DNA from 3 places in the Peribacillus sp. NPDC058002 genome. Region 2 is predicted to be linked to each of the others. Evidence: riboswitches for the same ligand, from Rfam matches in the RefSeq annotation. Region 2 holds a riboswitch; each other region holds the start of a gene.
The links. A riboswitch is a leader RNA that binds a small molecule or an ion and turns the genes downstream of it on or off. The one in region 2 is predicted to bind preQ1.
Positions count from the first base shown of each region.

Region 1: linked by a shared signal. The riboswitch ahead of queF (preQ(1) synthase) and the one ahead of ACFVSH_RS20965 (VUT family protein) in region 2 are both predicted to bind preQ1.
Region 3: linked by a shared signal. The riboswitch ahead of ACFVSH_RS03200 (QueT transporter family protein) and the one ahead of ACFVSH_RS20965 (VUT family protein) in region 2 are both predicted to bind preQ1.

Region 1 is NZ_JBHVQU010000002.1:115,176-118,324, reverse strand. Features, by position in the region: gene ACFVSH_RS01190 (BA3454 family stress response protein) at 316-450, opposite strand; gene ACFVSH_RS01185 (EamA family transporter) at 697-1,554, opposite strand; PreQ1 riboswitch class I at 1,685-1,730, shown strand; gene queF (preQ(1) synthase) at 1,835-2,335, shown strand; gene ACFVSH_RS01175 (aspartate kinase) at 2,539-3,149, shown strand, end outside.
Region 2 is NZ_JBHVQU010000187.1:421-3,569, reverse strand. Features, by position in the region: gene ACFVSH_RS20980 (HD domain-containing protein) at 1-306, shown strand, start outside; gene ACFVSH_RS20975 (SRPBCC family protein) at 527-967, opposite strand; gene ACFVSH_RS20970 (SRPBCC family protein) at 1,012-1,488, opposite strand; PreQ1 riboswitch class I at 1,704-1,746, shown strand; gene ACFVSH_RS20965 (VUT family protein) at 1,797-2,339, shown strand; gene ACFVSH_RS20960 (hypothetical protein) at 2,360-2,509, shown strand; gene ACFVSH_RS20955 (PadR family transcriptional regulator) at 2,825-3,145, opposite strand.
Region 3 is NZ_JBHVQU010000008.1:9,003-12,151, forward strand. Features, by position in the region: gene ACFVSH_RS03190 (hypothetical protein) at 1-380, opposite strand, end outside; gene ACFVSH_RS03195 (YbaK/EbsC family protein) at 512-1,033, opposite strand; PreQ1 riboswitch class I at 1,202-1,246, shown strand; gene ACFVSH_RS03200 (QueT transporter family protein) at 1,253-1,738, shown strand; gene ACFVSH_RS03205 (TVP38/TMEM64 family protein) at 1,860-2,516, shown strand; gene ACFVSH_RS03210 (PAS domain S-box protein) at 2,632-3,149, shown strand, end outside.

The DNA.
Region 1 (3,149 bases), on a different contig from region 2:
GGTCTCGTTAAGGACCGTCTTAGACTGTAGACAATTTAACCGTTAATTTCCGCTCCAGGCACTCGCTTTCCCCGCAGGAGTCTCGTAACCCTGCGTTCCAATTAGCTTTATATAGAACTCTTTTGTCTATAAACTGAGACCGGTTTTTAATGAATTTTATTAAAAATCTAGTACACAAACTGACGTCATAATTTTAGTTTTTTTGGAAAATGCAATTAAAAGAGAGGGGATTACTGTAAGAGGTTCTTTCATCGTGCATATGAAATTATTTATATTGTAATAAAAAAGCAGGTATCTATTGCGATGCCTGCCTTTTTATGCTTTCCATTGTTTTTCAACTTGATGAAGCGCTTGTTGTAAAATTACTTCATGATCCGTATCCGGTTTAGTAAGGACGTTAGTTTGATAAGATTTTCCTTGAAAATCAACCGTTACCGTAACTTTTACCATTATGCATCTTTCCTTTCCTAATTCAGAATTAAATGGGGTGGTTGTACCTATTTCTTTAATACCCGTGACAGAGGATTTTTCAAACATTTCAAAAGTAGTAAAACATAAAGAATTAATATTCAAAATTATCTGATATTTTTAAGGGTGTGTCAACACTTTTTTTTGACCACCCTATTTCCCGGCACAATAAAAAACGGCCTGGCTTGTACTCATGGCTGTCAGGTCGTTTTTGTAAATGAACTATATTCATATTTTAGTCAAGATAATGCCGATTAATGCTGCAAGTACGCCGGCAACTTGATAGTTTTTTAGTTTTTCCTTGAATAAATAACATCCTGCGAATACGACAACTAAACAGTTCAGGCTGACGACAGGGAAGATGATGCTTGCGATGCCAGTGTTCAACGCAAAGAAATAACATCCATAGCCTATAGTGCTTAAAAGGCCCACCAAGGAACCGATTTTGACTTCCTTTAGCTTGATTTTTTCCTTTTTAAAGGCCAGAGCCGAAAGAAGATAAAGAGTTCCGCCTCCATACATTGATACCAGGATATCAAGGGAATTTAAATGAAGACGTGTTGATGTCGTCATAAGAATGCCTAGCACACCAAAAGATAAAATGGATAATAATGTGTGCATCATCCAAGGGACATATTGATGGTTGCCTTTAGCATTAGGTGTATACTGAATGACTAATGTAGCGAGAAACATGCAGACGATTCCAGTCCACTGCAAAGTAGAAATATGTTCGTGAAAAATTAAAGCAGCACAGAGAATGGGGAATATTGCATTCGCTGCGATTAAAGGAGATGTCAAGCTTGCCGGTCCTTTTTCAAAGGCGCTTGCCATCTGGATATTACCATTAGCGTTCAGTACCCCAATGGCTCCACCAAGCATGATGGACAGCCAGTTAAACTGTAAACCATCCACAGATACTCCATAAGATATGGCCAAAATAAAAGCTGAAAAATAAAAGAAAAATTGGATATGTACTTTTGAGTAACCCTTTCCGCTACTCCATTTAAAAATGCTGTTATTGATTCCAAAACATAAACTCGTGATGAGGGCTGCAAAAATCCACATTGACGTAATCTCTTCCTTCATGTAGGATAAACTTCTTCTACATTTTAAGCTGAATGCATGCTGGAATCAAACCAAATTTTAAAAGTATGATTGACAGATTAGATATTTTTTTCTATATTTACTATGACAATTTTAAAATATTTCCCGATAAACGGGAGAGGTTCATAGCATCACCCTCTTAAAAAAACTATGGCTTTGATATTTTTCGCGAATCAACCATATCTTTGAGGAGATATGGTTTTTGTTATATAGAGGCCCATTTTATGAATCTCCCTGAAACGTGGGATTAGGAGGACTTTTAATGTCTGGAAGAAAAGAAGAAGAGTTAAAAAAAGATATCACACTGCTTGGGAATCAAGGAACAAAATATACATTCGACTATGCGCCTGAAATCCTTGAGTCATTCGATAACAAACATCCGAACCGGGATTATTTCGTCAAATTCAATTGCCCGGAATTCACTAGCTTATGTCCGATAACGGGCCAGCCGGACTTTGCGACCATTTACATCAGCTATATTCCAAGTGTGAAAATGGTGGAAAGCAAATCATTGAAACTTTATTTATTCAGCTTCCGCAATCACGGTGATTTCCATGAAGACTGCATGAACATCATCATGAATGATTTAATCGAATTGATGGATCCTAAATATATTGAAGTCTGGGGCAAGTTTACACCTAGGGGCGGAATTTCCATCGACCCTTACACGAATTATGGGAAACCAGGTACGAAATATGAGGAAATGGCGGATTACCGCTTGATGAACCATGACTTATATCCTGAAACCGTGGATAATCGCTAAAGAATAGGAGAGACAATGGGCAAATGCCCGTTGTCTTTTTTAGTTTTTTAGCTATTATCGATTAGTGGTCTTGTTGTTTTGTCCTTTTTAAAAACACAATTGTCCTCCTGTAACGGAATTTACACTTGATTGTTTCGAGAAAAAGCGTAATAATAGGGAGAGTTAATTTTGACAGAATATTTACGAAAATAGGGGTTGTCGAGATGAAAGTTGCAAAGTTTGGTGGAAGTTCACTTGCGTCAGGTGAACAGTTGAGAAAGGTATTCGAAATTGTTGTTTCTGATCCAGAGAGGAAGATTGTAGTCGTTTCGGCTCCAGGGAAACGCAATTCCGATGATATAAAGGTGACGGATTTATTGATTGAAGCTGCTGAACAGCAACTGCGCGGGGATAACGGAGAGCATTTGATAAAAGATGTCGTATCCCGCTATGCGAGCATTGCTGAAGAACTGGATATATCAGAGAGTGTCGTCACTGGGATCCGCGAAAATTTAATGGCGCTGTTGCATGCAGACCAAACTAACCCGAAGCGCTATTTGGATACTTTGAAGGCCAGTGGCGAGGATAATAATGCAAAGCTGGTCGCAGGTTATTTCCAAAGCCTTGGAGTAGAGGCGCAGTATATAAATCCGAAGAAGGCTGGCTTGATCGTAACGGATGAAGGTGGATTTACCAAGGTGCTTCCAGAATCTTATGATCGGTTATATGCTCTGCGTGATGAGCCTGGAATCGTAGTATTCCCAGGGTTCTTCGGTTATACGTTAGATGGTGATGTTTTAACCTTCTCAAGAAGCGGTTCTGATATTACGGGTTC
Region 2 (3,149 bases):
AAAAATCTGATCAGCCTTGATGACTTACTCGGTACAGATGAAGAAGTTATGTCCTTGTTAAGCTCCACTGAAGACCATGAGGTGAAAAATCTGTTAAAACGGATCCATGGTAACGTAAACGTGATAGAAAATCAATTGGAATACGATTTACATCGGAAAAATAAAGTGCGCCTTATTGATCCTTCCGTTATTGAAGGAACCCAATTATTAAGAGCATCCAGTTTATCAGAAAGAGTCAAGAAAATGGGGATGGAAGCCTATGAAAAAGCTTCGAAGGGCATATATCTAAAAGTGATTTCCGATTGAATGTCATGTCCAACCATACGGAAAGTAAAACTCAAGTGTGATATTCATCCTTGAGTTTTTTCTCCTCCCGTATGCTTTCTTTGACCTTGATTAAGGAAAGAAGGTAAGACTCAATAGGACCCAACATGCTTAAAAAACATAAGTATCATTGTGCCGGGAGTCAGGACGCCCAATTGCATTTTTAGTGATCTATCTAATCTGAACCAGCACCCTTTACGAATTAAAAAATTATGGATGCTCTCAAAGTATTAACCCCATTTTCTAAGTAACCCTTTAAACAAGTTAATGTATAAACCCAACCTTCCTTTTGTCCTATCATTTTATTTATCAATTCGGGATCGTCCTCTTCCAAACCTGATTCGTTCACTTCAATAATTGTACTCATTTTATCCGACTCTTTTAGGGTAATTGTAACAATCGTTTCTTGATCAATTCCTCCCCATGAGAATACGATTTTCCTATTTTCCTCTACTTCCAATACATGAATGGCCACTTCAGCATCGTATTCGTTATATCTCAATGTAAGCGTCCTGCCTTGTTCCCATCTTTCAGAACTCGATGAGAACCAGAAATTCCCGATTCTTTCTGGGTCCACTATGGCTTCAAACACTTCATTGGTTGGTTTGGCTATTTTAAACTTCGTGATTATTTGCGTATCCATCACTATCAACTCTCTTTCAATTTTTTTAAGTTTTCCACTACCACTTAATTATCCCGATCTACTGTTATCGGCGGCAGGGTCCGTCCCGTTTCAAGCAAGCTCTTCAGGTTACTTAGAATTGCTGGCCATCCATTATACAAGCCTTCAAAGGTATGATCATCATATACGAAATCCGTCTCCAGAAGCTCTTCATGCCTAAGCGTTAATTTCAAAGTCGAATCATCCATGGGCTGCAGTATAAAAGTGACCCGAGTAGGCTGCTCGCGAGGTGTTTCGTCTCCTGGCATGTTCCATGTGAACGAGAGCAGGTGCAGCGGCTCACACTTGAGTACTTTACCATGATCAGTAATACGCCCATCTTCCAGCATATATGTAACGCTTGAGCCTTCTTGCCAGTCAGACTGGACTTGGCATCCAAAATGGTACCTCTTCGTGACTTCACCGCTCGTCAGGGCTTCCCAAAGCTTCTCTGGTGTGGTTGCGATATAAATAGCATGAACAAACGATGGTTTTTTTATCATCTTTTTCCTCCTCGCGTTTATACCTCATATCAAGATCGTAACATTATTCTATCAATCATTTTCGGCTTTTCATATACAGCTGGTCTAGCAGTTTTCTGCGACAAAAATCGCCAGAGTCATTGAATTGACCATTGTCCGTGCAAGCCATATGGAAACTTCTTGATTTCCAATCGCTTTCAAGCTACGATAAATAAGGAAAATGATAATCCGCTCGGGCGGAAGAGGTTCTAGCTACCCTCTCAAAAAAACTAAGGGGAACAGTGCTCTTTCTTAGGGTGCTGTTTTTTCTGTATAAGGAGAATTAAGAAATGTTAAGAATTTTATTGTATTTAGTATCCATCATCACGGCGAATGTGGTTACAGCAGCTTTTGCGCCATTGCATTTTGGCATGTTCATCATTCCGATGGGTACATTGCTCATCGGGGGAACCTTCATCTTTCGAGATCTCGTCCAGAATAAATTCGGCCGCGCAAAGACCTATATATGTATCGTCACTGCACTTATTTTATCTGCGTGTGTATCATTTTTATTAGGAGATACGTTATTGATTGTATTTGCTTCCGCATTATCGTTCGTGGTCGCAGAAACAGCGGATACGGAAATATATACCCGTTTAAAACTCCCGATGAGTTGGAGAGTGTTTTACAGCGGAATCGTTGGAGGGTTTTTCGATTCGGTGATATTTGTCGTGATTGGCCTAAGTCCATTAGGTGCCAATATATTGCCATGGGAAGCAGTACCCGCTGCGGTCATCGGCCAAATCATCGTTAAAACGATCATTCAGTCAATTGGTGCCGTACTGTTGGGACGAATTAACGTAGAGCTGGAGAAACGTGTAGTCTCCAGTTAAAGCTAGGAGGGATGCACTCGATGGATGGAACCAAAAAAGAAAAAGATAAATGCTATTGCCTCGAGGCTTTTCGTGAAAAATATGGCCCGCATGTTCAAGGGGATTGTATGAAGCTCTCTTGCGCCAATTATCGCAAGCATAAAGGAATAGACAAAAAAAGACCTAATTAGGTCTTTTTTTTGCGTGAACGGAGTAACTCACGAGTAAACGGTGCGAAATCATGAGTGTAGTATAAATTCACGAGTAAGCGGTGCGAAATCATGAGTGTAGTATAAATTCACGAGTAAAAGTGCAAAATTCACGAGTAAAAGTGCGAAACTCACGAGTAAAAGTGCGAAACTCACGAGTAAAAGTGCGAAACTCACGAGTAAACGGTGTGAAATCATGAGTGCAGTATGGATTCACGAGTAAACAGCCCAAAACTCAGCAAAAAAAAGCTTCCTGCGCCTTTCCAAGTAATGGGTGCAGGGAGCTTTTTATTTTGTTTAGAATTGCTCTGCGCTTTTCCGGACTAATTTTTCCAGGAAGTAAAAGCATTCTCGTTTCCTTTCAAGTTCGGTTTGTCCATTTTCGGTGACGTGATAATATTTCCTGCGGCCTGAATCTGACTCTTTCCAATGGCCTGTTATGAATTCCTTTTTTTCTAATCGTTTAAGGGCGGAGTAGAGGGTGCCTTCACTTATTTGATATTTTCCCATGCTCATTTCCTTCAAGATCTTCGTGATTTCATAGCCGTATAGCCTTTTTTGTGAGAGAAGTGAAAGTAAAAGGAGGTCAATGCTTCCCTTCATTAATTCTTTATCCAAATAA
Region 3 (3,149 bases), on a different contig from region 2:
TCGGCATGGGTAATCAACTTTTTAATCGAATTATTCTCTAATACGAACACCCTTGTTTTATTCTTAAAAATCTGGAGAAGCTGGATCAAAGGGGTTGAATCCGAAACCATTTCCCTTGGTGAAAAGTTTCTCAAATATTCAGAAATGCTTCCATCACCGAGTTCTTCCCTTTCGATATACCCGATGATTTCCCCCTGATCTTGCACTGCCAATATATCAAAGTTCTTTTTTTCCAATGCTTTCTGGATATCCACCGCCAGATCGTTTTTATGGCAAAACTCAAGCTCCTGGGCAATGCTCTTAACCGTTATATTCTCTTCATAAAGAGTTTTAAGACTAAGATAGCTGTTATTGCTTTTTCTTTTGCTTTCATTTAACATCTTTCAACCTCCGCTCAGGAACACTTTCCGCCCGATTTTCCGCTTAAACCATAGAAAATGTATGCGGCCGCCACTAAAATAAAGTCCACCGTAGTGGACTCAATACCATTCATGTGGATTTTTTGAAACCATCAAAGGCCATTAACTGCATTGCCTATCGGCGTTTCCTCATTTCCCTTCTCTTCCCAACCTTTGCATACATCCACCCAATCCTTAGCACCTGAATATTCAAACAACTCAGCGAGTTTAAGTTCTATTGCAGAGTTCGCACTGCCGCATGCCGGGAACAATGTATCAAAGCGTTTCATCGATACATCAAGAAAAACAGCTAGATCATTTGCCAAACCAAACGGGCAAACCCCTCCGATGGCATGGCCGGTCTGTGCAAGCACTTCTTCAGGTGAAAGCATACGTGCTTTGAAACCGAACGTCTGACGAAATTTCTTATTATCCACTTTCGAGTCCCCTGCGGCAACAACCAAAATGGCTTTTTCACCTTCTCCCTTAAAGGAAAGAGTCTTAGCAATCCGCGCTGGGATAACACCGATGGTTTCCGCTGCTTCAATCACTGTAGCACTCGATGTTTCGAACTCCATTACATCGCCTTCCCGGTCCCATTGTTTAAAATGGCTTTTGACACTTTCGATCGACATCCTATATTCACTCCTTTGAAGTACATATTGAAATAATATCATCCATCATTGCAATAAATCAAAATCCTTGAGCCACTTCCCCTGCTTGGAAACTTATAAATTAAAACCATTCTTTACAAATTGACGAAACAAGCTTACATGGGATACTATTAAACATCGGGCAAACGCCTAAACGTGGTTCGTAACCATCCCACGATAAAAAACTAGGGAGAGAGTAAAATGAATGTTCGTACACTCGTAATAAGCGGGTTATTGGCTGCCTTGTATGTGGCGGTCTCATTGGTATTCCAACCAATTTCATTTCAGATGTTCCAATTTCGTGTACCGGAAATATTGAATCATCTGATTGTATTCAATAAAAAGTATATCTACGGTATCGTCGGCGGAGTCTTCATATCGAATCTGCTCTTTTCGCCGATGGTGCCATATGACTTGATTTTCGGGGTGGGGCAATCTCTGCTCGCCTTATTGCTTGTCATTTTTGTTTCTCGGTTCATAAAAGGCATTAAAGGACGGATGATCGCCACGATTATCTTTTTCACGTTCACAATGTTTTTAATTGCAATTGAGCTGAATCTTGCCCTGGGCTTCCCATTCTGGTTAAGCTGGATGACCACGGCTGTCGGTGAATTCGTTGTCCTCTTGATTGGAGCGCCAATCATTTATGGAATGAACAAAAGAATTCAGTTTGAAAAGTGGCTTTAATGGAATCTTCGTGTCGGGAACCCACTATAATGGAAAAGAGCTGTCTGCAATGATGCGGCAGCTCTTTTTTCACCAATGAACTCGAAAATGATAAACTACTAGTAAGAATGGTGGTGGCCCTTTGAAAAAAATCCTGACCATAATCGGTCTATTGGTAATCGCAATATTTATTTTCTATAATGCAGAGTTATTCACTTTGGTTTGGAAAAGTGATCTGGATTCTGTTATTGGGATTTTGAAGGAAAACCTTTTGCTTACATTTATTGTGACATTCGTATTGATGTTTGTACAAAATTCTTTTACAATCATCCCCTTAATTTTGCTCCTGACCATCAATGTCGCGATATTCGGATTCATATATGGATATCTATGGAGTTGGTTTACAAGCGTTGTTGCCTCAGGTTTCATTTTTTATGCAGCAAGAAACTGGTTTCAGGAACTTCTCATAAAGAAAATTAGCGAAAAATGGCAAGAAACCGTTGTGGAGCATGGCTTCATGTACGTTTTTACAGGCAGGATTTTCCCTCTGATCCCAACAAGCTTAATTAACTTGGTAGCTGGTGTCAGCACCGTCACTTTCAAGGATTTTTTATTAGCGACGGCACTTGGCAACCTTATTTACTTTTTCTTCCTTTCGCTCATTCCATATGGACTATTATCTGTTGAAATGAACCAATATACGCTAGCAGCACTCGCACTCGTCCTCTTACTATTTTTCATTATCTATAAGCGTGCAAAAAAGAAAAGGAAACAAACCTTTTTCAGAAAAAACAGGTGACCACTTTGGCCCCTGTTTTTTTATTTAGGAATCTGCATATATTTTTTTCCGATAGTTTGTTAAAATGTGTATGTAATTTTACCTTAGAAATGTCTTAAAATCAGGGAGAATCTCCATGTCCAAACGCTCCATTTTAGCAATATATATCCTATCCGGGATTCTAACACTAGTCGTGTTCGACTATTTTTTAACTACAAATATCCAAAACAAAGAGGTCTTCATTCAACTTCAAAGAGCGGAAGGATTTGTTTTCCTTTTATCAATAGGCTTGGTTTTATATCTTTATTTAGCTAAAAGGGAAGAATTCAAGCAATTAAAAGAAGCTGAGCAACGTCGGCGTACACTCATCAATTCAATGGTGGATTTCGTTAACTTTAAGGATGGTGATGGCCGTTGGCTTGAATCCAATACCTTCGGCCTGCAATTATTTCAATTGGAGCATGTGGACTATAAGGGAAAAAGAGACAGCGAGCTCGCGGAATACTCAGAATTTTATAAAGAGTCGTTGATCTACTGTGAAGTATCCGATGAAGAAACTTGGGTAAAAGGAGAAATCACAAGGTGTGAGGAAATCGTCCCTCTTCCCGATGGCAATCACAAGACCTTTGATACGATCAAGGTTCCTCTGTTCAA